Methylomonas sp. 11b: one gene and its partner. The protein of the gene in region 2 interacts with the protein of the main gene of each other region in a pairwise test. Links are inferred from orthologs where the notes say so. Each region holds a gene or a part of one and is shown on either strand. Other genes may lie near its edges. The genes, in order: gyrA and gyrB.

Region 1 (14,953 bases), 2.2 Mb from region 2 along the record:
CAGACGCATCATCACTCAACGGGCCTGGATTCAGCTCTTTGATTTTACGCAACACTTGAGCTTCGCGATCAGCACGATAAAAACTACCGGTTTCACCTTCTGCCATTTTGGTTCTGGCTACTTCAATAGCACACTCCGCTCGTCGATTGATCAACTGCAATATTTGCTGATCAATCGCGTCGATACGTTCGCGCAGCTCCGATAAAGGAATAATCGCCGTCATTTTTGGATTGTTTAGTGAGTACGTTCGAACTCGGCCATGAAATCGATCAAGGCATCGACCCCGGCTTCCGGCATGGCGTTGTAAATACTCGCACGCATGCCCCCGACCGAGCGGTGACCAGCAAGCGTACTAAGGCCGTTTTTCTCGGCCAACGCCAAAAATTCTTTGTCCAGCGCCGCATCCGCCAACACGAAAGGCACGTTCATTCTGGAGCGGTAGTCTTTCACCACCGGATTGCTATAAAGGCTGGATTCATCGATAGCCTGGTATAGCTTGCCGGCTTTACGAATATTTTGCTGCTCGATGGCTGCGATACCGCCTTGCTGTTTCAGCCATTGCAGCACCAATCCCAACAGATACCAGTTATAGGTGGCAGGCGTATTCAACATGGAGTCGGCTTTTGCCTGTTGCTGGTAGTCGAACACTGCCGGCACGGTTTTCGGTGCCAAGCCAACCAAATCGTCCCGAACGATAACCACGGTCACACCGGACGGCCCCATGTTTTTCTGCGTACCGGCATAAATAATACCGTAGCGGCTAACATCGACCGGACGCGACAAGATATTCGAGGACATATCGCACACCAACGGTAAATCGCCGGCATCAGGCACTTCGGAAAATTCTACGCCGTGGATGGTTTCGTTAGAGGTGTAGTGCAGATAAGCAGCGTCTTTATCGATATTCCAGGTATCGAACGCTGGAATAGTGGTGAATTTTTCCGCTTCCGAGGTAGCCGCAAGCTGTACTTCGCAATATTTACCTGCTTCCTTGATTGCACTAGTCGACCATGCGCCGGTATTCGCATAACCGGCCTTGGTTTTACCGTTGAGAATATTCTGCGGAATCATCGCGAATTGCGCGCTGGCGCCACCTTGCAGGAACAGTACCTTGTAATTAGCAGGAATGCCGAGCAGTTCGATCAGATCGTTTTTCATCGCTTCGGCTATGGCCATGAAATGCTTACCACGATGACTCATTTCCATCACCGACATGCCGCTATCTTGCCAATCCAACATCTCTTGTTGAGCTTGCAACAACACCGATTCCGGCAACATCGACGGGCCGGCGCTAAAGTTGTAAATCCTTGCCATGCTTATTCCTCTTCTCCGCCTTGTTCGGCGCTATCTGCTGGAACATCGGTTTCGTCAATATCGCCTTCGGCGTCATCGTCTTCATCGCCCAGACCATCAATGCGATCCACGCCGACGACTCTTTCGCCCTTATCCAGACGAATCACCGTGACGCCTTGGGTGTTTCTGCCGACCACGGAAATTTCCTTCACCCGCGTGCGTACTAAAATGCCGCCATCGGTAATCAGCATAATTTCGTCGGTATCGTTGACCAATACCGCACCGACCACTGCGCCGTTACGCTCAGAGGTTTGAATCGCTATCAAACCCTGACCGCCACGTCTATGCTGGGTAAATTCTTCGAGCTTGGTCCGTTTGCCGTAACCGTTTTCGGTGATATTCAACACCGTGCCTTCGCTGGCGATAATCAGCGAAATGACTTTTTGACCTTCTTGCAAGCGAATGCCACGCACCCCGGTAGCGGTTCTGCCCATCGAGCGCACATCGGTTTCGTTGAAACAGACCGCTTTGCCGTCGCTGCTGAACAACAATACGTTTTGCTGACCGTCGGTAATCGCTACGCCCACCAACGTATCATTCTCGTTTAAATCTATCGCGATTTTACCGTTGCTGCGTTGACGTTCGAATTCAGGCAACGGGGTTTTTTTCACGGTACCTGAAGACGTTGCCATAAAAATGTATTTGTCGGCACTGTATTCACGGACCGGCAACATTGCATTGATTTTCTCGCCTTCTTCCAACGGCAACAAATTCACGAAAGGCTTACCGCGCGATGCCCGACTGGCGACCGGCAAATTAAACACCCGTAACCAATAGACTTTACCCGCTGACGAGAAACATAAAATCGTATCGTGGGTATTGGCGATGATCAGTTTTTCAACGAAATCATTTTCCTTCGTCGCCGTCGCCGACTTACCGCGACCACCGCGACGCTGGGCTTTGTAATCGCTGAGCGGCTGGGTTTTCACGTAACCTTCGTGCGACATCGTCACCACCATATCTTCTTCGGTGATGAGATCTTCAGCGGATAGATTGGAGTAATCCTGGACGATTTCGGTGCGGCGGGCATCGCCGTATTGGGTTTTGATTTCTTCCAGCTCTTCGCGGATCACTTCCATCAAGCGCACATCGTTGCCGAGAATATGCAGATATTCGTCGATCAGCTCTAGCAATTGCTTGTATTCGTTGACGATTTTTTCTTGTTCCAAACCGGTCAAACGATGCAAACGCAAATCCAGGATTGCTTGGGCCTGGGCTTCCGACAAACGATACGCACCATCCGCCAAACCAAACTCAACGGATAAATCATCGGGCCTCGAACGGTCGGCGTCGGCTCTATCCAGCAATGCAGCCACCAAGCCGGCTTTCCAGGTCTGCGCCAGCAAACCCACTTTAGCTTCTTGCGGATTCGGCGAAGATTTGATCAACTCGATCATTTCGTCGATGTTAGCTAAGGCTACCGCCAAACCTTCGAGGATATGCGCCCGCTCCCGCGCCTTCCGCAAGTTGTAAATCGTTCTACGGGTGACTATCTCGCGACGGTGATCGACGAATGCGGCGAGAATCTCTTTCAGACCCATCAGGTGCGGGCGACCGTCGTATAGCGCCACCATGTTGATACCAAACACGGTCTGCATCTGGGTTTGTTTGTACAGATTATTCAGCACCACGTCCGGCACCTCGCCGCGGCGCAATTCGATGACCATGCGCATACCATCCTTGTCTGACTCGTCGCGCAGGCCCGAGATACCGTCTAGCTTGCCTTCTTTGACCAATTCGGCGATTTTTTCCAACAAGCGGGCTTTGTTGACCTGGTAAGGTAGCTCAGTGGTGATAATGGCTTGGCGGCCGCTATCGCCTATGTCTTCAAAATGGCTGCGGCCGCGCAGGTAAATACGGCCACGGCCCGTGGCATACGCTTCAAAAATACCGGAGGCGCCATTGATAATACCGGCGGTTGGAAAATCCGGTCCCGGCACGATTTGCATCAATTCCGGAATAGTCAGATCGGGATTTTCGATCAAGGCCAAACAAGCGCTGATAATCTCGCTGAGATTATGCGGCGGAATATTGGTCGCCATGCCAACCGCGATACCCGACGAGCCATTGACCAACAAGGTTGGCACTCGGGTGGGCATAACGGTAGGTTCGGATTCCGATTCGTCGTAGTTGGCGACGAAATCCACGGTTTCCTTGTCCAGGTCAGCGAGTAATTCATGGGCAATTTTCGACATCCGCACTTCGGTATACCGCATCGCCGCCGGCGAATCACCGTCCACAGAACCAAAGTTACCTTGACCGTCAATTAACATGTACCGCAAAGAAAACGGCTGAGCCATGCGGACCATGGTGTCGTAAACGGCTGTATCGCCATGCGGGTGGTATTTACCGATCACGTCACCGACGATACGCGCGGATTTTTTATAGGGTTTGTTCCAATCGTTCCCTAGTTCGTTCATCGCATAAAGCACGCGACGGTGCACCGGCTTGAGGCCGTCTCTGACATCGGGAAGTGCCCTGCCGACGATGACGCTCATGGCATAATCGAGGTAGGATTGTTTCATCTCGTCTTCGAGATTGACGGGGATAATTTCTTTAGCGAAGTCTGACATGGGTCCGTGGTTCCAGTGCAGTCGAAAGCTTATCGATCGACGGGTTAGCCTGAAGCATCAATTCCATTTACGCATGGCTAACAGGTTTATAAAGCCGTCGATTATAGCAAACGCCACCCTCTGCCGTCAGGCAAAAATCTCGGTCAAAAAGTTTTGCATCGCTTGCCAAGACCGGCGATCAGCAATCGGCTGATAAACTGTACCAAAATCGGGATTATTAGCCACAGGGTTGGTAAACGCGTGCATCGTGTGGCCGTAACTATGCAACTGCCAGTCCGCACCTGCCTTAGTTAATTCGTCTTGCAAGGCAAGTACTTGCTCAGCGGAGGCCATGGGGTCATCATAGCCATGCAACACCAGTACCTTAGCCTTGATTTGGGGGTTCGGGATATTTTCAGGCGCACCGAGCAAGCCATGAAACGACACAACCCCGCGAATATCCACGCCGATCCGCGCCAAATCCAGCGCACACAAACCGCCAAAACAAAAACCTATCGCCGCAATCCTAGCGTTGTCGGCCCATGGCATTAGTTTGACAGTGGATAGCGCCGCCCGTAAGCGCTGTTGCAATTTCCCCCGATCTTGTATGAAGGGTTGCATCAATGCGGCGTTTTGTTCCGGCGTCTTCCCCAGGACGCCTTTGCCGTACATATCCGTAGCGAACGCCAAATAACCCAGTTCCGCCAATTTGAGAGCCTTATCGGCCACAAACTGGTCTCGTCCGCCCCAAGCATGATGGATCAGCACCACCGGTCTCTGCCCAATAATTGCATCGTCATAAGCAAAAAAACCTTCCAGCACCGTGTCGCGATCCAGGTAACTGACGGTGTTCGACATTATTGCCATAAGCTTTTTCCTATCCCGTTAATCACAGCTCGCCAGTTTGTTGCAATGCTTGCAAAAATCCCGCCGATGCCTCTTCGACCATATCCAGTACCCGCTCGAAACCATAACTACCACCGTAGTAAGGGTCTGGCACTTCGCGTTGATTCAAGTGCGGCGCATAATCGAGAAAATGCCGAATCTTATGGCTCAAATCAATCGGACAGGCTTCTTTCAATATGGCGTGATTTTCGTCGTCCATGACCAGTATGTGATCGAACGCTTCAAAATCTGCGGATACAACTTTGCGCGCCCGCAGATGCTTCAATTCAACCCCTCTGTCTCGAGCGGCTTTTTGCGCACGCAGATCGGGCGCGTCGCCAATGTGGTAGGCGTGGGTACCCGCGGAATCTATTTGAAAGCGTTCCCCCAGGTTTCTTGTAGTCACCAAATGAGAGAAAACGCCTTCCGCGGTGGGCGATCTACAGATGTTACCCATACACACAAACAAAACCTTGATTTTCCGCATAGTTGTTAAGTTTTTAGAATAGATGACGCTAAATTGTAAGCTATACTCGGTTGGCATGTCTTCAGGACGGTACTGGAAAGACAGTTAATACAAGAAATTTAAAGCGTATTTTAGGGGAGTTTCGAATGTTGATGATGAACTGGCATTCTGTAGGGGTAAAGGTGGTTTCTATAACCATGTCGGTGCTAACACTTTTAGGCATAGCGATTTTGGTTGTTTACTCAAGCTTTGAGAAACAAAAGCTGATTGACCGGGAAATCAAAGCCTCGCGGCAACTACTCACTTTGTCCGAATCAATCCGCGACAATGTCGTAAAAAAATGGGAAGCAGGCATCTACACGCCTGAGCAACTCATGCAATTGGTCGAACAAAAAGGTAGCTCAAAAGCCAGAGAACTGGTGGTCGCCACCGTGCCGACAGCCAATGCTTGGGACGTCATCGAAGCGGAAGCCAAAGAGCATGGCTTTCGTTTCAAAGCGCCGTCTCTTAACCCCAGAAATCCCCGAAACGCCGCCGATGACATCGAACGTCAAGCGCTGGAGTTTTTCAGAAGCAACCCTTCCGCCCAAGACTATAGCTTCGTAGACGAAGAAAAACAGGAAGTCCGCTACTTACGCCCCGTCAAATTAGTCAAGCAATGCGAAATATGTCATGGCGACCCCAAGACCTCGCAAACTCTCTGGAATAACGAGAAGGGCCAAGATTTACTGGGATATCCGATGGAAAATCGCCACGCCGGCGACTTACATGGCGCATTCGAAATCGTCACCCCATTCAGCGTAGCCCTTGCCGAGCTGAAGACTAATACCTTTTACGCTATCGGCTTCTTGTGCATAACACTGATCATCATTGGCTTTACCGGCTACTTCACGATGAGCAAAATCATCATCGGTCCGCTGACGGCATTGGCTTTGAAGCTGCAAGACATAGGCAGTGGCGAGGGCGACCTGCGGGCTCGTCTGGATGCGAGCGGCAAATCGGAGTTTGCCTGGATCGCATCGAGTTTTAATACCTTCGTGCGCAAAATAGCCAAAACCATCGACCAGATCAGTTCCACCAGCGAAAAACTGGCCAGCTCTTCTCACAAGCTTGCCAATATCACCCAATCGACTCAAGCCGGTGTCGAGCGGCAATTGCACGAAACCACATTGGTGGCCAATGCGATGAAGCAAATGACGTCGACGGTGCAAGAAGTCGCCAAAAATGCCGTTAGAGCATCGGAAGCAGCGGAAATCGCCGACCGCGAAGCGTCTTCGGGCAAAAACATCGTGAAAGATGCCGTGCATGGTATTAACAGCTTGGCATCTGAAGTGGAAAATGCCGCCAATGTGATACACGAGCTGGAAAACGACAGTAACAGCATCGGTGAGGTATTGGGAGTCATTCAAGGCATTGCCGAACAAACCAATTTGCTGGCATTGAACGCCGCCATAGAAGCAGCCAGAGCTGGCGAGCAAGGTCGAGGCTTTGCGGTAGTAGCGGATGAAGTCAGAACCCTGGCCAGCCGTACCCAAAACTCCACTTTGGAAATCCAAAAGACTATAGAACGCTTGCAGGACCGTGCGAAACAGGCCGTGGCAGTAATGGAAAACGGTAGAAGCCGCGCAAACTCCAGCGTAGAGCAAGCCGCATCCGCCGGTGGTTCGATAACCACTATTAGTGAACGTATCGATACCATTAACGATATGAATAACCAGATAGCCAGCGCTGCCGAGGAACAAACCGCAGTTGCCGAGGAAATCAATCGTAACATCAGCAATATCAGCCGGGTATCCGAAGAGACTTCGATCGGCGCGAAAAACACTGCGGATGCCTGCCACGAGTTACTTGACCTGGCGAATCAGTTGCGCTCCATGGTTGGGAACTTTAAGACCTAGCTAAACCGCTATCCGTTTGGCCCGGCGTAACCTGCATTCAGGCGGCGCCGGGCCCTGAACCGGTTTAAATTTATAAGGTTTGTTCGCCGAGGCTGGCTATAATTCACTAAGAATAATTACAGTTTCGTAGCTTAAGGATGAAGACATGCCCACAAAAATGAACCAACTGTTCGACCAGATCCACAAAATTCCGCAAGTACCCGAAGTCGTAAGATCCCTCATCAATCAGCTAAACAATCCCAACGCGGATATGCTCGACATAGCCAAAAACGTGGAAAAAGAGCAGGTGATTGTTTTAAAAATCCTGCGTTTGGTCAACTCCGCGCATTTTGGTTTATCCCGTAAAATTGGCTCTATAGATGAAGCCATCACCTTACTGGGCATGAACCAGCTGAAAACATTGGTGATCGCATCCGGGATTGTCGGTGTGGTACCGCAATTGGATAATTTCGATGTCAAACAAAGCTGGCGGAATAGTTTTCGCACAGCAGGTTATGCAAAATGGTTCGCGGCCCAAGCGGGTCTGGCGGCCGACATCGCCTATACAGCCGGGCTAATCAGCAATCTGGGCAACCTACTGATTCACATTGGCAGCCCCCGCGAAGCCAACGAAATTGATCAGCATGTGAAAAACGGCAACGTTAGACTGGAAATTGAGAAGAGGCGCTTGGGCTACACCAGCCCGGCGGTCTGCGCGGAACTTTGCCGTCGCTGGAAATTTGCCGACGAATTAGTCGAAACCATCGAGCAATCGGCGGAACCTTTGGCCGCGGAGACGCCTAACAAGTTAGCTTGCACAGTTTTCCTCGCCCATGCAATCAGCGATTACCAAGATCAGGGTTTGGATGAAAATCAGATTTTAGCCTCGTTACCCAATCAATTAACCGCACTTTTAGGCCTATCGGAGCAACTCCTTAAGGAAAAACTGCCGGATGTTCTAGCGGCTAAATCTGAACTCGACGGCCTTCTGGATTAAAAAACATAATTTTCAATAATCGTTCAGACGAATTTATTTGCCTGAACGATTGCCATACCAGTCTCGCTATTTAACCCCCCGCCTCATAGAGTCCACCGCACCCTAAAACCGAGTATCAGCGCGCCGTCATCCCCAAATTGACCGCAATGTGAGCAAGCTCGGTGGTAGTGTCCACCTGGAGCTTTTTCTTGATTTGCGTGGCGTAGTTCGCCACGGTTTTATGACCCAAACACAGTTGATCGGCGATCTTATGCACCGTCAACCCTTGGGCAAGCAAACTAAATACATCGAACTCGCGCGCAGAGAAACCGGCGATTATCGCGTGATAACCGGTGTGCTGGCGTTCTTCACCGCCGCCCTTGACCAAACCGCGCTCGACATACTGCTGACCGGACATAATTGCCGCTATCGCTTCGGCAAGAATACCGGGAGCGCTATTTTTGGTGATATAACCCTGCGCGCCCGCTGCCAAGGCCCGGCTGACATACACTTGTTCGTGATGCACGCTAAAAACTAAAATTCTCGCCTCGCGGTCGCGCTGAATGATCCGCCGAATAGTTTCCAAGCCACCAATCCCCGGCATGGACAAATCCATCACCAACATATCGGGCTGCAATTCTTGATAAAGTTGAATAGCCTGCTCACCACGCTCGGCTTCGCCTATTACTTCGACACTATCCCCCGCCGCCAACAGCATTTTAAAGCCAGCCCGCACCACCAAGTGGTCGTCCACCAACACGATTTTTATCTTGTTATTCATACGAGCGGGATTCGTGCATTAACCAACATACCTGAGCCAGGACGAGACAGCACCTGCAACTCGCCATCCAGCGACTTGATGCGTTCTTTAATACCCAGTAAACCAAAGCCTTGACTGGTAGTCTGCAAATCACAACCTCGCCCGTCATCCTGCACTTTAAGCTGTAAACAGGCCTGCGGTAGATCGAGCTTTTCCAAGTCGATAGTCACGCTATGCGCTTGTGCATGGCGCACGACATTGGTCAAACACTCCTGAATCACCCGAAATACCTGAATGGTTAGATTTTTATCCAAACCGTCCACGGCGTCGCTACAGCGAATCGTCAGCCGCAGGTCGGCATTACGTTCCGACCAATGATTAACCATCTCTTCCAAGGTGGCCTTCAATCCCAACTCGGTCAAAACCAAAGGATGCAATTGCTGCATCATCGAACGCACCACGGTCATTAAATGATCGCAAATTTCCGAGATTGTTGTGGTTATTTTAGCGGCGTCGGCTTTGCGATGTGCCGCGGTTACCGCCATCACTTTAATAGCCGTCAGGGATTGGCCGAACTCGTCATGCAATTCCTGAGACAGGCGTTGGCGTTCTTCTTCCTGAATCGCCAACGAATGCTGCGTCAAGGCCCGGTTTTCCTGGCGGGTTTTCTCAAGCTCCACCGTCATATGATTGATTGCGTTGGCAATATCATCGAATTCCTGTGTGGAAAATGGCGGCAATTGTTGGCGATATTGACCGGTTTCGATCAGGCGCAAGGCATCGACGATGACCGCAATCGATTTCAAAGACTTATTAAAGACCAGATTGACCGCTAGAAAAGTCAACATCGTTAACAAGGAAATCGACGCAAAAAACGCCACGCTTTCCTGCCAGACTTCGGTGATTTCATCGAGCGGCTGAGCCTGAATGATCAGAGTCAACAACTTGCCGTCCTGCATATTCAACTGGTGCTCTACCTTGGGATAATCGCCCTTTACCAAGCGGATAAACCAGCTAGGAGGCATTTCTTCGGGATTGGTCGGTTGATTTTCGCCAGCGAAATGGATCAGTTGTCCATCCGGCTTTTGCAATTGGATACTCAAATGCCGCGTTTGCCGCAACGCGCTGAAGCGGGATAAATCGTCGCTTTGTTGAAATACTGGGGTATCGGCAATGCCCAAGGTAATCAGTTGCAAGGCCAGATGAATCGAGGCATCGACCTCCTTCTCGACCGCCTGGCGCGCTTGCCAGACCGCAATCGCCCCGCCCAATACCAAAATACAAACCGAAGACAGCAGGATGCGACAGATAATCTGGTAGCGAAGGCTCATAATGCGGAGTGCGTTGAAAACCCTCTATTATCCAGCCTAGCTTCCCACACAGCTATAGGAAAAATTCTTATTTATTTCCTGGCCGTAAGAACTGCAAAGTGCAGCCCTTTAAACATAGAGGGCTCAGGATATGTCGTACACCAACTCGACGCTAAAGGATTCATATTTAAGCAAACGAAAGCCTCGGCCTTGACTCAGCCTACCCAAACCCGGGCATTTCTGAACATCCGCAACCACGCCCCCTCTTCCAGCCACTCAGCCGGATGCCAGGAGTTTTGTATCGCTCTGAAGCAACGCTCCGGATGCGGCATCATGATGGTAAAACGACCGTCGGCGGTGGTTAAACCGGTAATGCCAAGCGGCGAGCCGTTCGGGTTGGCCGGAAAGGCTTCGGTTTCATTGCCGTAGTTATCGACATAACTGATCGCAACTTCGGCTCCGGCAGGGTTTTGGGAATCGAACTCGGCGCGGCCTTCCCCATGCGCCACCACGACCGGCAGCATAGAGCCAGCCATGCCTTGAAAAAAGATCGACGGTGAAGCCTGCACTTTGACCAACGCTACCCGCGCCTCGAATTGTTCAGATAGATTGCGTTTGAACTGCGGCCAGTGTTCAGCGCCAGGAATAATCTCCTTCAGGCCGGACATCATCTGACAACCGTTGCAAACACCCAAACCAAACGTATCGGGACGCGCAAAAAACGCGGCAAATTCATCACGCGCTTTCGGGTTGAATAAAATCGATTTGGCCCAGCCGCCGCCCGCACCGAGCACGTCACCATACGAAAAACCGCCACAAGCCACCAGACCGGTAAAATCCGCCAGCGACACACGGCCGCCGATGATGTCGGTCATATGTACGTCAATTGCCGCGAAACCAGCTCTATCGAAGGCCGCCGCCATTTCCACATGGCCGTTGACACCTTGCTCCCGCAAAATCGCGACTTTGGGTCGGACCGCATCCGCGAATCTCGCAGCGACATTGTCGTTGATATCGTAAGTCAACTGAGCCGACAAGCCTGGGTCGTTGTCGTCGGCGATACGCTCGAATTGTTGCTGGGCACAATCCGGATTGTCGCGCAAGGCCTGCATCCTAAAGCTGACTTCCGACCAGGTTTGTTGCAATGCCGCACGCTCAGCACTGTAGATTTCGTCGCCGTTCCGAACGATACGCAACCTTTGATCAGAGCTTAATTTACCGACAATATGGGTGAATTCGTCGAGTCCTGCCTGATCCAGTATTCGTGCGACATGATCCAATTCCGCCGTTTTCACTTGCAGCACTGCGCCCAACTCTTCGTTGAACAAGGCCGCCAATACATCGCTACCCAAATCGGAAATATCCAGATCGACGCCCTTACGACTGGCGAACAGCATTTCGGCTACCGTCGCCAGCAAGCCGCCATCCGACCGATCATGATAAGCCAGAATCAGCCCCTGTTCGTTCAAGGCTTGAATAGTATCGAAGAAACGCTTGAACAAACCGGCGTCGTCCAGATCCGGTGCCTGGTTGCCGAGCTGATTGTAAACTTGGGCCAGCACCGAACCACCGAGACGGTTCTTGCCCCGGCCAAGATCGATCAACAGCAACACGCTATCGGCATTTTTCAGCTCGGGAGTGAGTGTACAACGAACGTCATGCACCGGCGCGAAGGCGGTGATAATCAAAGACAGCGGCGAGGTCATGGTCTTGTCATGCCAGACGCTTTTCATAGACAGCGAATCCTTGCCGACCGGAATCGCAATGCCCAATTCCGGGCACAATTCCATGCCTACTGCCTTAACGGTATCAAACAGCGCCGCGTCTTCGCCGGGGCTGCCGCAAGCAGCCATCCAATTGGCGGACAATTTGACATCATTAAGCTTGCCTATGCGAGCCGCCGCCAAGTTGGTCAAAGCCTCACCTATCGCCATACGGCCGGAAGCCGGGCCGTCAATTAAGGCCAATGGCGTGCGTTCGCCCATCGCCATCGCTTCGCCAGTGTGGGCATAAAAGCCGGAAGCCGTGACCGCGACGTCAGCTACAGGCACTTGCCAAGGACCGACCATCTGGTCGCGAGCGACGAGCCCGGTCACTGAGCGGTCGCCGATGTGAATCAAGAAGCTCTTGTCCGCGACGGCCGGAAACGCCAAGATCCGTTTCACCGCTTCGGCCAATTCGACTTTGTCCAGTTGCAAGTCAGGCAAATTCTTGGTCAAACGCTGCACGTTTCTATGCATTTTCGGCGGCTTGCCGAACAATACCGACATCGGCAGATCAACCGGTTTACCCCCAAGCCATTCGTCGCTCAGCGTCAGATGCTCGGCATCAGTCGCTTCGCCGATTACCGCATACAGACAATGTTCGCGTTTGCAAAAAGATTCGAACAGTTCCAGCGACTCAGGTTTGATAGCCACCACATAGCGTTCCTGGGCTTCGTTGCACCAGATTTGCATCGGCGACATACCCTTGTCGGCGTTCTGCACCTTGCGCAATTCAAAACGGCCGCCCCGATCACAATCGTGAATAATTTCCGGCACCGCGTTGGACAAACCGCCGGCGCCTATGTCGTGGATAGAGACGATAGGCGTATCTTCGCCCAAGGAATTACAGTGGTTGATCACTTCCTGGCAACGGCGCTCCATTTCCGGGTTTTCGCGTTGCACCGAGGCAAAATCCAGTTCCGCCGCACTTTCTCCGGAGGTTTGCGAGGAGGCCGCGCCGCCGCCCAAGCCGATCAACATGGCCGGACCGCCCAGGATGATGATTAAGGAACCTGCCGGAATCGCCTGCTTATCGACCAGCATCGGCCGGATGTTGCCCATGCCGCCGGCAATCATGATGGGTTTATGGTAGCCGCGATATTGGTTCGCTTCGCCAGTTTCAGCCGGTTGTTCGAAACTGCGGAAATAACCGGCGATATTGGGCCGGCCGAATTCGTTATTGAACGCCGCGCCGCCGATTGGCCCTTCCAGCATGATGTCCAACGCCGAGACGATGCGCTCCGGCTTGCCGTAATCCGCTTCCCAGGGTTGAGAAAAGCCGGGGATTTTCAGATGCGAGACGCTGAAACCGGTCAAGCCGGCCTTGGTCGCCGAACCGCGACCGGTGGCGCCTTCGTCGCGAATCTCGCCGCCGGAACCGGTTGCTGCGCCGGGATGCGGGGAAATCGCAGTCGGATGGTTGTGGGTTTCCACCTTCATCAACATGTGCGCCTGTTCTTCTACATAACCGTAGGCGTAGTTATTAGCTGCATCGCGGATGAACACCTTGGCTGTAGGGCCTTCCAACACCGACGAGTTGTCGCTGTAGGCCGACAGCACACCTTGCGGGTTTAGAGTGTGAGTATTGCGGATCATCGCGAACAAAGACTTGGCTTGCTCTTCGCCGTCTATCGTCCAACTGGCGTTGAAAATTTTATGCCGGCAATGCTCAGAGTTGGCCTGAGCGAACATCATCAGTTCCACATCGGTCGGGTTACGGCCTAAATTGATGAAGCTCTCGGTCAAATAATCGATCTCATCGGTAGACAAGGCCATGCCTAATTCAGCGTTGGCCTTAACCAACGCATCCCTGCCCTGCTCGATGATAGCCACGGTTTGTAAGGGCTGGGGATCGTACTCGGCAAACAAATCAAGTTCAGCCTGATCGTAAACCACTTGTTGGATCATTCTATCGTGCAGTAAAGCCGCCAGTTGGTGTTTAACGGCATCGCTCAAAGTATCGGTAGTGGTAAAGCGATATTCGATACCGCGCTCAATGCGTTTTACCGCCGACAGGCCGCAACGCTCGGCTATTTCCGAAGCCTTACTGGACCAAGGCGAAATAGTGCCCAAACGCGGCACCACCCACAAGGAGAAAAACGGGGATTCAGGCGATTCGCCGCTCCCTTCCACCGCCGCATTTTCGCTGTTTTCATCGCTTTGGCCGTAATCGAGCAAGCGTTCCAGCATCGCCGATTGCTCTGCGGATAGCTGCCCATCGATTTGTATGAAATGCTGAAACCGGGCAGTAACGGCAGTAATGCTGCCGGCGACTGTCTGTAGTTCGGTCAGCAGCTTTTCAATGCGAAAACGGGAAAGAGCGGAGGTTCCGGATAGGGTCAACATGGGCTGTGTTTGAGTCGATTTTTATAGCTGAAAGAGATAAATACGGGACATTCCGAACGTACAACGCGGTAAGCCCCAAACCGCAAGCAATGCGGCGATTTTATGGGGCGGCTGCACTATCGGCCGCGCCATCCGACTTGTCGGGGGTGCTGCTGGGTATATCCTGGTTGATGCCTTCGGTGATTAATCTGAGCAAGGAGGTGGCAGCGGCATTTGACAGGGTCTTACCGTCACTATCTTGCACGGTCACTTCGGTCAGCAGTTCATCGAGTTGATGCAGACTTACCCGGTATTCTTGTTCCTGGCTAGGATCGTCGCCGAATAAAAAAGTGACTTCGTCCAGAATGGAACCGTCTTCCGGCTTAATAGCGTCAGGGTCGTATTTTACGAAGAAATAGCCTTTATCCATATTCCGTTCGACCACTTCCAATTTTTGCCGGCTCAAGGCTTTACCGACTATCCACCACGCTTGAGTGGACGATTGATCGATTTGTAAACTGCTGACACCACTGCTGCCGGCTGCTTGCACGCTACGCCCGGAGCCAGCTGCTGCCGATACAGTCTCTTTTGTTTCGGTCTTCTCCGGCTTGCTGGGTACGGGTTCGACGGCATCCGCGACTGCCGCAGATTGGACAGGCTCCTGCCGCACCGGCTCTGGTGCAGGT
Region 2 (15,549 bases):
GGCCTGGAAGAAATTAATCACATCGACGATATTGTGGTGCTTCAGCATCGCCAGCACTTTGGCTTCTTCAAAGAATAACGAGCGGCCGCGCATGAACAGTGTCTTGGCCTCCTCATTATTGGGTACGACCAGATTATTCCAGGTGCGGTGCGCCAGCTTGCGGGGTAAATATTCCTTAATCGCTACCTGAATCTGATCGGCCAACTGCCTGGCCAGATACACCGAGCTAAAGCCACCATGCGCCAATTCCCGCTCGATCATGTACTGATCTATAATGGTTCCCGATTGAAGGTAATTCCATTCCTTGGGATAAGTTTCTGGATCGTAGTATTCGGCCATGTGCAAAGCTGGGCGGGTTAAGCGTAACGATTATAGGTGAAAAATGATAAGAAGCATGACCGCTTTCGCGGACGGCGAAATAAGCGCCGACAATCTGACCATCCTTTGCGAATTACGTTCGGTCAACCATCGTTACAGCGATCTTAGCGTCAAGTTGCCCGAGCGACTACGCTTTGTGGAAGCCGACGCCCGCCGCCTGATTGCCGACAAACTGAAGCGCGGCAAAATCGAATGCGCCTTGAGTTACAAAAAGCAAGCCAGCGATAACAGCTTCAATATCAATCGGGAAATAATCGAAAAGTTGCTGACGGCTACCGCGGGTATCGAAGCGTTGATGAGCAATCCGCAGCCGTTTTCCGCATTAGAGGTGCTGGCGTTTCCGGGAGTGCAACAAGAAACCGAAACCGACAAGGAAGCGCTACGCGAAAAAATTGTCCAGTTGCTGGACTTAACGCTGGATAAAATGCTGGAAACCCGCGCCCGCGAAGGCGCGCAACTGGCGCAACTTCTGGAAGACCGCTGCCAAAAGATTAATTTGTTGGTCGAAGCGGCCCACAAACGTATGCCGGATGTGTTGCATAACCTACGCAGCAAGCTTACCAGCCGGGTGCTGGAGATGGTGGCCGAACCTAATTTTGATCGCTTGGAGCAGGAGTTGGTGTTGCTGGCGCAAAAACTTGATGTGGCCGAAGAACTGGATCGCTTGGAAACCCATGTCGCCGAAGTGCTGCGCACCTTGAAACAACCGGAACCCACCGGCCGCCGTCTGGATTTTTTAATGCAGGAAATGAACCGGGAGGCTAACACCTTGGGCTCCAAGTCCGCTGACCGGGAAATGACGCAGATTTCCATCGATTTGAAGGTGCTGATCGAGCAGATGCGAGAGCAAATTCAGAATATTGAATGATGTTTCAGACTGTCCCGGACAGTTTCGACACCACACCAGAGGCCGCGTAAATCGCGGCTTTTTTATGCCTGGCAGTTTCATGTTATCCCTGGGGAGCGCCTGACAGACGAGCATGGGAATGCCTCGATCAACCTTTTGCCGATGTTAAACGCCAGCCTTTGATTACGACACCACAAAGCGGCCGGACCACCAGCTGACGCAAAGCCGAGAAACTGCACACGTTTTTATTAACCCGGCCCTATTTATCACCGGTATTCCGTTCGGGCTAAGCTCATCGAAGCCCAGGCTGGCGCGCCCTTCGACAGGCTCTGTTCCCTCAAGGGCGTTAAAGCCTACGGTATTTAAAGGCAGGGTTACTAATCGCAGCTATGCAATTGCGCAAGAAGGGCAAAGGCCGTAGACCGGAAACCCAAAAATCGACTTAAAGCCTCCAAGGTTGGATCAGTTGCCTGTTCCACCCAAGCCTTGGCCTGTTCGGAAATATGAGCGGGAATCTGGAAACGCAGGTACGGTCTTAGATTTGAAAAATTCCGGATTCGATGGGGAAAATTCAATTCGTCTTCGGTCAAGACGATGAAGTGGTAGCCTTTTTCGGCTAGAATCTGGTGGGCTACCTGTAGCCGCTCCAGTACTTTCGGCGTGAACAACTTAGATAACGGCTTTACTTCAACATAACAAATTTCGCCGTTATGCAAGATCAGCTCAAAGTCCGGCGTATATCGGAACATTCCCATTGAGGCTGGTAGGTAGAAGGTTTGCGGCTGCTCTCTAAATGCCTTGACCACTGGGGAAAACTCAAAGTGGTAACAAGCTTTTTGTTCCAGTTGTGATTCCCACCCAATCATGCAATTCATCTTGGTCGATGAGTGTTGACCACGGACCAGTCCACGAGACCGTGTCACGGGCTCTCTTGCCCGCTCCGCTTTGGGTTGTGGCGTAATATTCAGGCGCAATGCGGCACCCTGACCGGCGCTATTGCGCCCACCATACGAATTTATAGACATAACGATTCCTTACCGTGTTCGGTAATGACTTTTTCTGTTAGTGGTAAGTTGTGCCAGGATAGGCTTGACGAGAACTACGAGCGGGGAGATACTAAGCTTTCCGAGGGCGAGGTATCTACTTCGCTTGCAGTGCGGGGCAAGCCGACTGGTTTGTTCCGTGCTGCACTTTACATATCGATTCTCCTTACTTTGGATTGTTTACTTGTAGGTGTACCTAGGGCGAGGACATTCAAGATTATCGCAACTTGTAATTCGGTTAACCTTCCCAGTTGTTTCCGCAATTCGTTGATCATCCGATATTCAACAAGCATCATGCCATCCGGTAATTGAAATGACTTTTGGGACTGTTCTACACTGTCCCATAAGGAAGCTTGCTCATCTTTGTCCAAATCCAAAGCGATAATCAGCTTATTCAATACTTGTTTCGATGGCGGTGCTTTTCGGCCTTTTTCCAGTGAACTGATGTAACAAGCCTGAACACCCAAGTCTGCAGCCAATTGTTTTTGTTGCAATTGGCGACTACGCCTGATTTTCTCTAAAAAGAGACCGAATGGGGTCACAATGCTTCCTAATCCAAGTAACATGCGACGAGGGTAATGAATTTTTTTCTGATTTGCAAATTCAATTTTCAAAAAAAATTATTTGTCAAGTATTTTTACCTGACAAGTAAGCTTTTTTACCGGACAAGGTCCAACTCAGAAAAATGCGTGGCTGGCCTCAAGAACAGCTCACACCGGCATGCGGCATGGCACGAAGTTATTTAGGCGGAGTAGAGTGGGGAAAACGAAATATTGCCCTGCTGAATATTTGCAAGTTGGCGGACGCGTTATCGGTCTCGCCGGCGGAGATGTTGAAATCTCAAAAGGGATAAATACGACCTAAGGATCAAATTCGATTAGATCGGAAGTACTCAGTAATACTGTCGAATGTAGCTATACGCCTTCTCAAACAGCTCCTCATCGGCATGCAGTTTGTATTTGAACAAGGATTTGCGTAGCGCCTTTTTGACCTCCCGCTCGCCGGCCAAGGTATTTTGCCAACCGGGAAAACGCACCAGCCGGACGATTTCGTCGATGTCCACCAGCAGGCGTTCAATAATAATTGGTGTATCGGCGATGACAAACCTTCGTTACAGTTGTAGAGCTGGGTTTGAAATGGCTTACTGGAAAATTTTCTTCACTTAAGAGGCTGTTACTTAGGTAGTAAAACCCAGTTTCAACAATAAAAACTCATTTAATTTCAGTTACGTAGCCGCTCTAATGGAAGTAATCAATGGTGATTCTACGGAATCGTAGATAAGATGAACCTGTGTTTTAGCACGGGTTAAGCCAACATAGAAAAGGCGTGATGCCTCTTTCAACTGCTCGTCGGTTCTATCCAACCCACTTGGGAATACACCATTCTCCAACCCTATCATTATGACCGCTTGGAACTCTAGCCCTTTCGAGCTGTGCAGCGTCATCAAGTTGAGCTGATCCGGACTCTTACCCTGATTCCCAAAGATTTCGACCGTGAAACCCTGCAAAATCCCACCTTTCGCTGCGGCATTTATCAGTTCTTCGAGGTTGTCTTTCTCGTCGGCGAGACCAGGCTCTTGTTCGAGCATTTCATTCAGCACATCACGACGTAGCGCCAAGAGCCAACGGTGCAAAGGCAACGCGCCGCCCCGTAGCGAAAACAGGGCCGTAATTAAGTGCTTGCGTGCGGTCAACAATTCGGACTCATTCATCACTGAGCGGTACATGCGCCGCCATGCTTTTAGCAGCTGAGAAAGAGACACTTCTCCAGTCTGCCAACCTCCCGAGCACCAACGTGCTGCATCCATGAGCCACTCGCTCAAGCGTGGCCTCGGCCACACCGCGCTTTCCACCATCGATCATCATTTGCAGTGCGCGCAGTAAACGTTCCGGATCAGTCGGCGAAAACCCCAGGGCTGTTTCCACGGCATGTTTATCGCCTACCATGGTAATCAGTTGATCGTTGACTTGGCTGACGACACTGGAAAGCTCAGGGAGTGCAGCAATCTTTGAAGTTATTGTGTGAACCTCGCCGGCGATCGCATTGAGCTCTTTCACATCCACCGTCTTAGCAGCTCGATCCAACAATGGTCTCAGCGGAGACCTCGACCAACGCGCCAGGTCAGACTCGGCGTCGCGCAAGGCCGGGAACAGGTCCATCGGCATCCATCGCCTTAATTCATAACCGATCGAGTTTTCTGGCCGATCTCCACCGAAGAGAATGAATTCGTAATCCGCTTCGCTACGCGGTGCTCTTTCAAGCCCCTGCACTGGCTGATAGCGATAGGTAACTCGCGCTACCATCGGGTCTGGCTTCACCAAGTGATCTGCTAGTACCGCCAACAGATTCTCGTTGCCTTCAAAGTCCCGAAACTCGACGGACACCTCAATGATGTCTTCCGCTTTCAGTGGGCGGGTCAGCCCATCCCAAAAGTCATCAAGGCGCAGCTTACGCAATGAATCGGGAAGTGTTGGATCAAGGATCAACCGAAGTGCAAACAGGAGATTGGTCTTGCCGACCTTATTCTCACCAAGAACAACAGCATGCTCGCCAAGTCTGATATCAAGGTGCTTGAAGTTTCTAAAGTTTTTGATAATGATACGGCTTAGTCGCATAACAGTCTTGTCTCTTCCTCTAGATCTTTTTCTCAGAACCTGAGATCGGATGCGCATAGATGAGGCCTCTGGTCTGAGCGGCTTTCACTTTGCGGTCGATCATGTCACGCATGGTAAGGTGTCCCTCCAACACTAGAATTAGGTCCTCGCCATCAACAAAGAGCGTCTGAATCTCTTTGCCGATGACGAGGCTGTGAATTACTTCGGGACTAAAGCCGTTCACGGAAATGAACAGTCCACGTCCGTAAAGCTTACCTGCCACCTTTCCAGCGAACTGATAAACCGGCTCGTTGCTGGCAGACCTCTCCTGCCACTTGGCCTCAATGAGGTAATGCTCTCCGTCAAACTTCACAGCACCATCAACTTGTTCTCCGTTGACGCGGAACGCTTCCGTCGTTTCTAGACGGGAAAGTTCGGCGAGGATACGTTCTAGTGCGTAGCCGCGCTGCTGTCGTGACGTTTTGTTTGCAAGCAGATCGAGATATTCGCTGCGTAATTGTTCCAGCGAAGCGGTCGGCTGCTGTCGAACGGCGTCTTGAAAGACACGTCGTTCACGATCGGATTTGATCTTGGAATCTCGAATCTCCTGCAGTTGGCGCAAGTGGTCAAGGTTCTCAAAGAAACCGACGATTTCCTTGCGTGGCCAAAACAGCGACAAAATGCAGTCCTTCATGCAGCCTTTAATGTCAGCTGGAAAATTCAACTTAAAATTTCCACTTAATCTACCAAACTAGTCTTTACTGATTCGTTTCATAAAATTTGAGATTTCATTTCACAATTGTGAGATTTATTTCATTAATTATGAGATCTGACAAACACTGTCGGATCTCATAATTTCTGAAAAACTGACCTTCATAAAAATCAACCAGTTGCATTAATTATGAGATTTTCATTTCTTTAAAAAATCTCATAATTAATGGTTCAAACCTAACAAAATCTCATAATTTTTGATAAATTGATTTTAATCATTAAAATTCAATATCTTACAAAAAATAAACCAATCTAGTAACACATTCCGTGTGCATAAACCCGCATGAACTCGCAGTAACAGGCAATAAAAAAGTCCAACTGAGATCAGTTGGGCTTTGATAATTGGGGTGGTGCGCCACTTGAAACAAACCGCGTCTGCTCAGCTATTGCGGGTCGATGCAGGCTAGTTTGGCAGGAGTTCAATTCCTCGATTCCGAAATTGAACCGCGGTCCATTTTGGGTCAGCGAAGCTCATACCAAACACCCCGACCACTACCAAGCTGATTGAGGTGTCTCTGCTCAACCAGCGCCCTGAAATGTTGTTTCAGGGTATTTCGACTACTTCCAGTTAGTCTGATGGCATCTGCCATCGTCATGCGACCGTGTTCTCGAGTGAATTCGACAATCTGCAGCGATAGCTCGGGCAACGGCGCCAGAACCAATTTTTCACGCTCAACTTTTTTGTTGAGGCGACGCATTTGCTCGGCAAGCGAACGCAAGAAAAACAAAAGCCAAGGTAGCCAGTTCGGCGCTTCGGTTCGAATCGTTCCCTGGGTCTGTCTTAACGCCAGATAGTAGGCTTCCTTGTTCATTTCGATGACGCTTTCCAGCGAGCTATAAGGCACGTAGCTATAACCTGCTTGTAAAAGCAGCAATGTGGTCAACACCCTACTCAATCGGCCATTACCATCTTGAAAAGGATGGATTTCAAGGAAAATAACTACCCACAAACCAATCAATAGCAACGGATGCAATTGCGCTAAACTGCGTTCTTCCTGAGTCCACGTGACCAATTCGGTCATTAATCTTGGGGTATCAAAGGGCGTAGCGGTTTCGAATACCACACCAAGTTGCAATCCGTTTTCGTCAAAAGCAACCACGCTATTGGAGGACGATTTGTAGTTACCACGATGCCAGGCATCCTTTTCGCTGTAGACCAGCAGGTCGCGGTGCAATTGCTTGATATGGTTCTCGGTCAGCGCCATGTCCGCCCAGGAAGCAAATACCAAATCCATGACTTCGGCATAACCCGCCACTTCCTGTTCGTCTCGTGTGGTAAAGGTCTTGATCTGCAAATTCGACAACAAGCGCTCAACATCGCGGTCCGATAATTTGCTGCCTTCAATGCGAGTGGATGACCCGATGCTTTCAATCGTTGCGACTCGTCGCAATGCGGAAAGGCGATCAGGCGCCAGTGTGCCCAATGCACGCCAGGCACCTTTGAACTCATCAATTTTGGCGATTAAGCCAAGAATCTCCGGGGTAATCTGGATGGTGTCAGAATTTATCATGTGACCAATCTTACGCCCAATAACACCCATTATCCATAAATACACCCATTTACACCCAAAAGCGGCAATTCCATGCTCTATACAGGTTTTTGCGTGGAGTGTTTCATGGAGAACAAACAATGCCCTGCATGTGGCCAGCTATTTCAGCCTCGACCACAAACCCCACATCAATCCTATTGCTCAGCTATCGGTTGCCAGCGCCAACGTAAAAAGCAGTGGCAGCGGAACAAATTGCAGAATGACCCAGATTATCTAGATAACCAGAATCGCGCACAGCAGGCCTGGATTGATCGCAATCCGGACTATTGGCGTCAATATCGCAAATCACATCCAAAGTATGTCGAGCGAAATCGAGCTTTGCAACGGGGACGAAATCGGCAAGCGACTACCCGCTCAATTGCAAAGAGGGATGCGTCAATCCCTGTTAATTCAGTACCTCCAGGCATCTATCAGCTGAGCCGCAAGTCAGACGACCCTATTGCAAAGATGGACGTGTGGATCGTAGAGATCACGGTGCATGCCTGTGTTTGCTCGGGTTCCGTGAAAATTGCAAAGAGATGACCTGATAGACATTACCAATGGCTGATATTACCGTTACACGTAAATAAGTCCTTGAAACTGGACACATCTGATCCGAATTGACTGGCTTTGGATCAGGCTGAACAAGGACAACATGCAAATTGGCGCTTACGGGATGGGCTATGCAATCAGACGATACCAATGAAACCGATAGTGGGCATCCTCCTGCACTTAAAGCCGCTCAATACGTGCGGATGTCGACGGAATACCAACAATATTCCACGGAAAATCAGGGTGACAAAATTCGAGAATATGCCGCCCGACGTAACCTGGTAATCGTGCGAACTTACGCTGACGAGGGTAAAAGCGGATTACGGATTGATGGTCGACAGGCTTTACAGCAATTGATCAAGGATGTCGAAGCCGGTACTCAGGAATTTCAAGTCATCTTGGTTTATGACGTTAGTCGCTGGGGGCGGTTTCAGGATGCCGACGAATCCGCTTACTACGAATATATTTGTCGCCGCGCCGGCATCCAGGTCGCCTATTGCGCTGAGCAGTTCGAAAACGACGGCTCACCGGTATCCACCATCGTCAAAGGCGTCAAACGCGCGATGGCCGGCGAATACAGTCGCGAACTATCCACCAAAGTATTTGCGGGGCAGTGCCGACTGATAGAGATGGGCTTCCGCCAAGGCGGACCTGCCGGTTATGGATTACGCCGGGTATTGATTGATCAATCGGGCGCACACAAAGGCGAACTGGCCAGAGGCGAACATAAAAGTCTACAGACCGATCGAGTCATTCTGATGCCGGGTCCGGATAATGAAATTGAGTTCGTCAATCAGATGTATCGATGGTTTGTTGATGAAGGCATCAGCGAAACCGAAATAGCCAATCGGCTTAATGAGCGAGGTATCCGTACCGACCTGGATCGTCACTGGACGCGCGGTACCGTCCGCGAAGTCCTAAGCAACGAGAAGTACATCGGGAATAATATTTACAACCGCATATCCTTCAAGCTAAAAAAGCTCCGCATCGTCAATTCACCCGACATGTGGATCAAGAAGGAAGGCGCTTTTGAAGGCATCGTTTCCCCGGAGCTGTTCTACACGGCGCAAGGCATTATTCGGGCGCGGGCACATCGATACAGCAAAGACGAACTGATCGAAAAACTGCGCAATCTCTACGAACGCCGAGGCTTCCTGTCCGGGCTGATCATCGACGAAGCCGATGACATGCCGTCCAAAGCCGCCTACGTTCACCACTTCGGCAGTCTGATCCGTGCCTACCAAACCGTCGGTTTTAACCCTGACCGGGATTACCGCTATCTCGAAGTGAATCAGTTCCTTCGCCGCCTCCACCCGCAGATTGTTTTGCAAACCGAACAGAAAATTGCCAACCTCGATGCCAGTGTCGAGCGCGATCCGGCCACCGATCTGCTGCTGATTAATCACGAGTTTTCAGTCTCTGTTGTCCTAGCTCGGTGCCAGTCTCTCGATAACGGCCATTATCGCTGGAAAGTCAGATTCGATACCAGCTTAGCCCCAGATATCACCATCGTAGTCCGTTTGGACCAACCTAATCAGGCGCCTCTGGATTACTACTTATTGCCGAAGCTGGATTTCGGCATACCCAAGATCAGTCTCGGTGAACACAACGGCATTGAATTCGAAAGTTACAGGTTCCACACACTTGATTACTTGTACGGCATGGCCGAACGCAGCCGGATCCGGAGAGCGGCATGACCAAACAACATCGGCAAGGTAGTGTCCACATGATTCCCCTTGAACTGATTGTGGTACTCAACCCGCGCGATCGCAATCATCGAATCTTTGGCGAGATCGTAAACAACATCAAAACCATTGGCCTCAAGAAGCCTATTACGGTGACACCCCGCCGCACTGCTGATGGTCAGGATCAATTCCTGCTGATTTGTGGCGAAGGGCGCCTCAAAGCCTATCAAGAACTCGGTGAAACCAAAATCCCTGCACAAGTCGTTCAAGTCGACGATGAAGAAGCTTTCATCATGAGTCTGGCGGAAAATATTGCCCGCCGCCAATGTCGGCCGCTTGAGTTATTGGCCGGCATTCAGCAATTGAGGGATCAGGGTTATGACAAGGCAATCATTGCCAAAAAAACGGGGTTAAGCGCCTGTTATGTCCAAGGCATTTTGATGTTACTGGATCAAGGAGAAGAGCGGTTGATTGTCGCCGTTGAAAGCGGACGAATCCCTTTAAATACCGCGCTAGAAATTGCAAACGTCGGCAACGCCGAAAAAGATGTACAAGTCGCTCTCCAGGAGGCTTACGAATCGGGTGAGTTAAGAGGCAAGCAGTTGACTCAGGCGCGGAAGGTTATTTTACAACGCCAAAGTCTAGGGCGATCCATCGCACATGCAGCCCCGCGCAAAACGCCCAAAGAGGTTACGACGATCAGCTTGGTGAGAAGTTATCAAAAGGAAGTCGACCGCCAAAAACTGATGATCAAAAAGGCGGAATTTGCCCAACAACGTCTGATGTTCGTCGTCGGCGCCTTGCGAGAATTGCTCGCGGATGAAAATTTTACAACATTGCTGCGCGCCGAAAGCTTGGAAACGCTGCCGAAATACCTGGCAGAGCGTGTATCGGCGGGAGGCCATTAGCTGTGACAGAATTACCCCTCGGTTTTGAAATGTCACAATTGGTGATTCCGCTCGATCGGATTTTACCTTCTCGAAAAACGCCAGAGGGTTTGCTGAACTCCCGGAAGTTTAAGCAAATTCAATCATCAATTGCCGAAGTCGGCCTGATAGAGCCTTTGACCATCGGCAAGGCTAATAAAGCGACGGGGCACCACATTCTGCTGGATGGCCATATTCGGTTGATGGTGCTGCGCCAGTTTGAATATGACGATGCCCCCTGTCTCATAGCCACTGACGACGAATCCTATACCTTCAACAATCGTATCAACCGGCTTTCTACCGTGCATGAACATTACATGATTCGTCGAGCAGTGGAACGCGGTGTCTCCCGGGAGCGGCTCGCCATTGCGTTGAACATGGATATCAGTTTCGTGGACAAAAAGCTCAATTTACTGGATGGCTTATGCGCTGAGGTAGTTGAGCTCTTGAAGGACCAGGAATTCTCGGCTTATGTGAGTCCGGTGCTGCGGAAAATGAAACCCATTCGACAATTGGAATGCGTGGAACTTATGGTGTCAGCCAACAATTTGACCGTGCCCTACGCCCAGGCATTGTTGATGGCGACGCCTGACAATTTATTGGTCGAACCCAGCAAAGCCAAGCGAATCAATGGCGTAACGCCCGAGCAAATCAGCAAAATGGAACGAGAAATGACTAATTTACATGGGCAGTACAAATTGGTCGAGCAAACGTATGGTGAGGTCATTCTAAATTTGGTTCTGGCCAAGGGATATTTGTCCAAACTACTCGATAACCCGCAAGTGTCGCGTTACCTGCGGCTTCATCAGCCTGACGTACTGGCCGAGTTTGAAAACATCATCCAGACGGTATCGCTGGATAAATAATGTGCATTGTCGGACACGGCCATGAGCGGGCAAACCATGATTTGCAATACATTACATGACGAACAAGATTTTGTTCCAGCTACGCCTAATCATGACGATTTGGAGATACATCGAAATCCACCTCAACCCGCCGAAACCTGTTTATATGGGTTGGTGGGTGATGTGGCGAGGGCAGGCAGTGCTGAAACAGAGACCAATCCCTACGCGATTGCGGCAAACTTCATGGCCTATCTTTCCTGCGCCATTGGCCGTGACCCCTATCTGCCCATTGGTAATACCTGGCATCACGCCAGGCTTTTCGTACTGCATATTGGCCGCTCGGGTCGCGGCCGCAAGGGTGATGCCGTAGCACTGACCATTCGACTAGCGCAGGCGGTGCAACAACTGAAACGGGAATTCGTAGCTGGTTCGATGAGTGGGAAAGTCCCCTTCAAGGTAGTGACTGGACTTTCCTCTCGCCCAATCAATTTTTTTCCTAATGCTTCACGACTAACACACTGTAAATGGTGATCGACTCGAAACGCCAAATGGGGAATATTAAGTCGCCGAAGATCTTCGATGGCAGCGCGAACTACTCCAGATTTTCCCGAACCAGCAACACCGGCAAGTAAAATCAATTCAGGCCCATTGTCAGTTAGCAGTTCGTCAATTAGTGATTGTGTCTGCGGCCTTGTAATAATTTCATTACCGGCGCCGAAAGGGGAGTAGGTGCCGAGATAAGCATCGGTTTCTTCGTGCAATCGTTGTCGGATAGTGGGATCGAAAGCCCATTCCTTAAATATCAAAACGCTTTGTTGTTTCAGGATTTCACGAAACGTTTCGGTCGATAATTGTTTATTGAAATTCTTTTCGAGAATGTCGCGCAGCAGGGGAAAGGCGGATTTACCTCCTTGTTGGAAATACAGATCGCCATATGATTCATTGATAGCGTCTAGCTGTCTGTCTGGCATGACTTCGACATGACAGCGTTTTAGCCATTCAAATGCAATTTCTGGTGTTTGACACCAAAAACCATAGAGTTTCGGAAATGTCTCATCTCTTTCCTCTTTCGCAAGTGCATCGTCAATGAATTGACTAAACGACTCGGCTAAGTGGGCTTTGTCTGTCAGCGTCCTGAAGTCTTTAGCACCGTCTTGCGAAACAAAAAAACAATGCGCGTTATGATCTACCGATAGCCGTTCTGAAAACGCCTTCAATATACCTTCACGATTTAGAACATTGAGCGTCCAGTTTCCGGAAGGCGCATTGATCTTTGTCTGATGCCATTCGGTACTATCGCCACGCGAAAGGGCAAATTCAAAACCTTGATATTCGGTATCAATGCCTTCAAATTTAAGCCAATTTGCCTTACCGGCAATTACGTCCATCAGGCAGCGAACCAGCCATTTGGCTTCATACCGATTGCCAAGTTTGTCGGGTATTCCACCTATAATCATTTAGAAAGGGCATCCCAACAAAAAAAGTTGTTTAAGTCCAACCTAAAATTTCAGAAGCGAGAAAGTTTCGGATTTTTTCATTTTTTGTGTCATTAGTTTTTCACTTATTTGGCACACTTTTCATTAATTGTGGCATTCGACAACAGCTATACGTCCAAATTCGCCACATCCAAGGCGTTCTTCACAATGAAATCCCGACGTGGTTCCACGACATCGCCCATTAGGGTGGTGAAGATTTCGTCGGCGGCGACTACGTCATTGATGGTGACTTGCAGCATGCGGCGGCTGTTGGAGTCCAGGGTGGTTTCCCAGAGTTGTTCCGGGTTCATTTCGCCCAAACCTTTGTAGCGCTGGATATGCTGGCCTTTTTTGACTTCTTTCATCATCCATTCGAACGCTTGTTTGAAGGTATCCACTTGTTGTTCGCGCTCGCCCATGCGCATGACCGAGGTTTCGCCGAACATGCTGAGGGTTTTTTCCACGAAGCGGGCGATTTTTTGATAATCATTGCCGGCGAAGAACGGCGCATGCAGGACAAAGCTTTTGGTAATGCCGTGCAGGCGCTTGCTAACTTCTATATCAAAGTCGTCGCTGTCGCGATATTTTAGCTGGGTGCTGAATATGGCTTTGTGGCCGCCCTCGTTCAGATTTTTTTGCAGCAAATCGAACCAGGCTTGCAGCTTTTGCTGATCGGCTTTGATGTCGTCGCTTAACACCTGCATGTAGGTCATTTGCTCCAAGTACAGGTCATCGTAGCGTCTGGATAGGCGATTGATGATGCTCATCACGTCGGCAAATTCTGTCGCCAGCTTTTCCAGGCCTTGGCCTTGGATGACCGGGGTGTCGGCATCAGTTTGTAATTGCGCTTTATCCAAAGCCAGTTGGATTAGGTATTGGTTTAAAGCGTTGTCGTCTTTGACGTAATGTTCTTGTTTACCTTTTTTGACTTTGTACAAAGGCGGTTGGGCGATGTAGATGTGGCCTCGCTCGACCAGCTCCGGCAATTGCCGATAGAAGAAGGTCAGTAACAGGGTACGAATGTGCGAACCGTCGACGTCCGCGTCGGTCATGATGATGATGCGGTGGTAGCGGAGTTTGTCGATGTTGTATTCGTCTTTACCGATACCGCAGCCCAGCGCGGTAATCAGGGTACCCACTTCTTCCGATGAAATCATTCTGTCGAAGCGGGCGCGTTCCACGTTAAGGATTTTACCTTTCAACGGCAGGATGGCTTGGGTGCGGCGATCACGGCCCTGTTTGGCGGAGCCGCCCGCCGAGTCCCCTTCCACTATGAACAGTTCGGATAGGGCTGGATCTTTTTCCTGGCAATCTGCGAGTTTTCCGGGTAAGCCGGCAATATCCAGCGTGGTTTTGCGGCGGGTCATTTCGCGGGCTTTTCTAGCGGCCTCGCGGGCTCTAGCTGCATCGATGATCTTGTTGACGATGGCTTTGGCGACTTGCGGTTGCTCCAGCAGGAATTCCTGCAGTTTTTCGTTCATGGTCGATTCGACCAGCGGTTTTACTTCCGATGAAACCAGTTTGTCTTTGGTTTGCGAGGAGAACTTAGGATCTGGGACTTTCACCGATAACACCGCGGTCAAGCCTTCGCGTGCATCGTCGCCGGTGGTGGCCACTTTCTCTTTTTTAGCCAGGCCGTTGGTTTCGATGTATTGGTTAATGGTGCGGGTTAATGCACCTCTAAATCCGGCCAAATGCGTACCGCCGTCGCGCTGCGGGATGTTGTTGGTGTAGCAGAACACGTTCTCTTGGTAGGAGTCGTTCCATTGCATCGCCACCTCTACCGTTACGCCTTCTTTTTCGGCGATAAAGTGGAAGACTTTTTCAAACAGCGGGGTTTTGTTTTTGTTCAGATGCTGGACAAAAGCGCTGATGCCGCCTTCGAATTCGAATACATCTTCTTTGCCGGTTCTTTCGTCGCGGAGGGAGATTCTTACACCAGAATTCAAAAACGACAGTTCGCGCAAACGCTTGGCGAGGATGTCGTAGTGAAATTCGATATTGGTGAAGATCGTAGGGCTGGGTTTGAAGTTTATGTAGGTGCCGCTGCCTTCACAGTCGCCTATCACGGCTAAGGGCGCTACTGGCTCGCCGAGGATGTATTTTTGCATGTGCAGCTTGCCGTTTTTACGAATCTTCAGCGTTAGCTCTTCAGACAAGGCATTTACTACCGAGACGCCTACGCCGTGTAAGCCACCAGAGACTTTATAGGCGTTGTCGTCGAACTTACCGCCGGCGTGCAGGATAGTCATAATCACTTCAGCAGCGGAACGGCCTTCTTCTTTGTGTATATCAACCGGAATGCCGCGACCATCATCGTAAACGGATATCGAGCCATTTTCGTGAATCACGACATCGACGCCTTTGCAGTATCCGGCTAATGCTTCGTCGATGGAGTTATCGACGACTTCGAATACCATGTGATGCAAGCCGGAGCCGTCATCGGTATCGCCGATGTACATGCCGGGACGTTTTCTGACTGCATCCAATCCTTTAAGTACTGTGATATTCGAACTGTCGTAATTTTCACTCATGGGTATATCCATTGTGTTGTGTTTTACCGCAACGATGCCTGGCTTTCATATCGCACATGAAGCCGTTGTATCGTGTGTGATGGGAGTTGTTAATTTTTATTATTTGTTCCACGTGAAACATTAAAGTTGTTTTACATCGCCTTGTTCCACGTGAAACCATTTATAGTTTTCTACTGAACTTAAGTCACCAAAATCAGCTATATCGGTACTGCTGATAAAAACCTGGCAGTTCAATCCAGCGAGGTATTTTATCAATTTTGCCCGGTTTTCTGTATCCAATTCGGACGCGAGGTCGTCTATTAAGATGCAGCAGGAATATGGGCTTTCCTGATTCAATAAGGTCACTTGTGCCAACATAAGTGCCAAAACT

Evidence for each region.
Region 1: the proteins of gyrB (region 2) and gyrA interact in binary tests that used the Escherichia coli proteins (3 or more experiments, as listed by UniProt). The link is inferred for Methylomonas sp. 11b from one-to-one orthologs.

The regions. Positions count from the first base shown.
Region 1 is NZ_KI911557.1:979,177-994,129, forward strand. Bases 1,117-4,261 are described here. They hold gyrA (DNA gyrase subunit A), read right to left. Parts: upstream 3,927-4,261; coding sequence 1,317-3,926; downstream 1,117-1,316. Other genes in these bases: serC (3-phosphoserine/phosphohydroxythreonine transaminase), read right to left, coding at 1,117-1,314; METH11B_RS0104580 (dienelactone hydrolase family protein), read right to left, coding at 4,053-4,261. Outside these bases: pheA (prephenate dehydratase), read right to left, coding at 1-223; more of serC, read right to left, coding at 235-1,116; more of METH11B_RS0104580, read right to left, coding at 4,262-4,772; METH11B_RS0104585 (low molecular weight protein-tyrosine-phosphatase), read right to left, coding at 4,795-5,277; METH11B_RS0104590 (methyl-accepting chemotaxis protein), read left to right, coding at 5,403-7,154; METH11B_RS0104595 (HDOD domain-containing protein), read left to right, coding at 7,300-8,130; METH11B_RS0104600 (response regulator transcription factor), read right to left, coding at 8,246-8,890; METH11B_RS0104605 (sensor histidine kinase), read right to left, coding at 8,887-10,200; purL (phosphoribosylformylglycinamidine synthase), read right to left, coding at 10,395-14,288; outer membrane protein assembly factor BamC, read right to left, coding at 14,389-14,953. UniProt on the Escherichia coli protein: A type II topoisomerase that negatively supercoils closed circular double-stranded (ds) DNA in an ATP-dependent manner to maintain chromosomes in an underwound state.
Region 2 is NZ_KI911557.1:3,152,884-3,168,432, reverse strand. The notes cover bases 12,477-15,549. They hold gyrB (DNA topoisomerase (ATP-hydrolyzing) subunit B), read right to left. Parts: upstream 15,180-15,549; coding sequence 12,774-15,179; downstream 12,477-12,773. Other genes in these bases: recF (DNA replication/repair protein RecF), read right to left, coding at 15,300-15,549; METH11B_RS29175 (ATP-binding protein), read right to left, coding at 12,477-12,627. In the rest of the region: METH11B_RS0115285 (serine/threonine protein kinase), read right to left, coding at 1-339; METH11B_RS0115280 (YicC/YloC family endoribonuclease), read left to right, coding at 395-1,246; METH11B_RS28635 (TnsA endonuclease N-terminal domain-containing protein), read right to left, coding at 1,603-2,250; METH11B_RS0115270 (helix-turn-helix domain-containing protein), read right to left, coding at 2,418-2,882; METH11B_RS28630 (helix-turn-helix domain-containing protein), read left to right, coding at 2,954-3,121; METH11B_RS28625 (hypothetical protein), read right to left, coding at 3,161-3,331; METH11B_RS0115260 (3'-5' exonuclease), read right to left, coding at 3,494-3,979; METH11B_RS0115255 (ATP-dependent nuclease), read right to left, coding at 3,972-4,883; METH11B_RS0115250 (restriction endonuclease), read right to left, coding at 4,903-5,586; METH11B_RS0115245 (Fic family protein), read right to left, coding at 6,095-7,189; METH11B_RS28620 (hypothetical protein), read left to right, coding at 7,250-7,705; METH11B_RS0115240 (recombinase family protein), read left to right, coding at 7,846-9,411; METH11B_RS0115235 (plasmid partitioning protein RepB C-terminal domain-containing protein), read left to right, coding at 9,408-10,307; METH11B_RS0115230 (plasmid partitioning protein RepB C-terminal domain-containing protein), read left to right, coding at 10,310-11,191; more of METH11B_RS29175, read right to left, coding at 11,476-12,476. UniProt on the Escherichia coli protein: DNA gyrase negatively supercoils closed circular double-stranded DNA in an ATP-dependent manner to maintain chromosomes in an underwound state.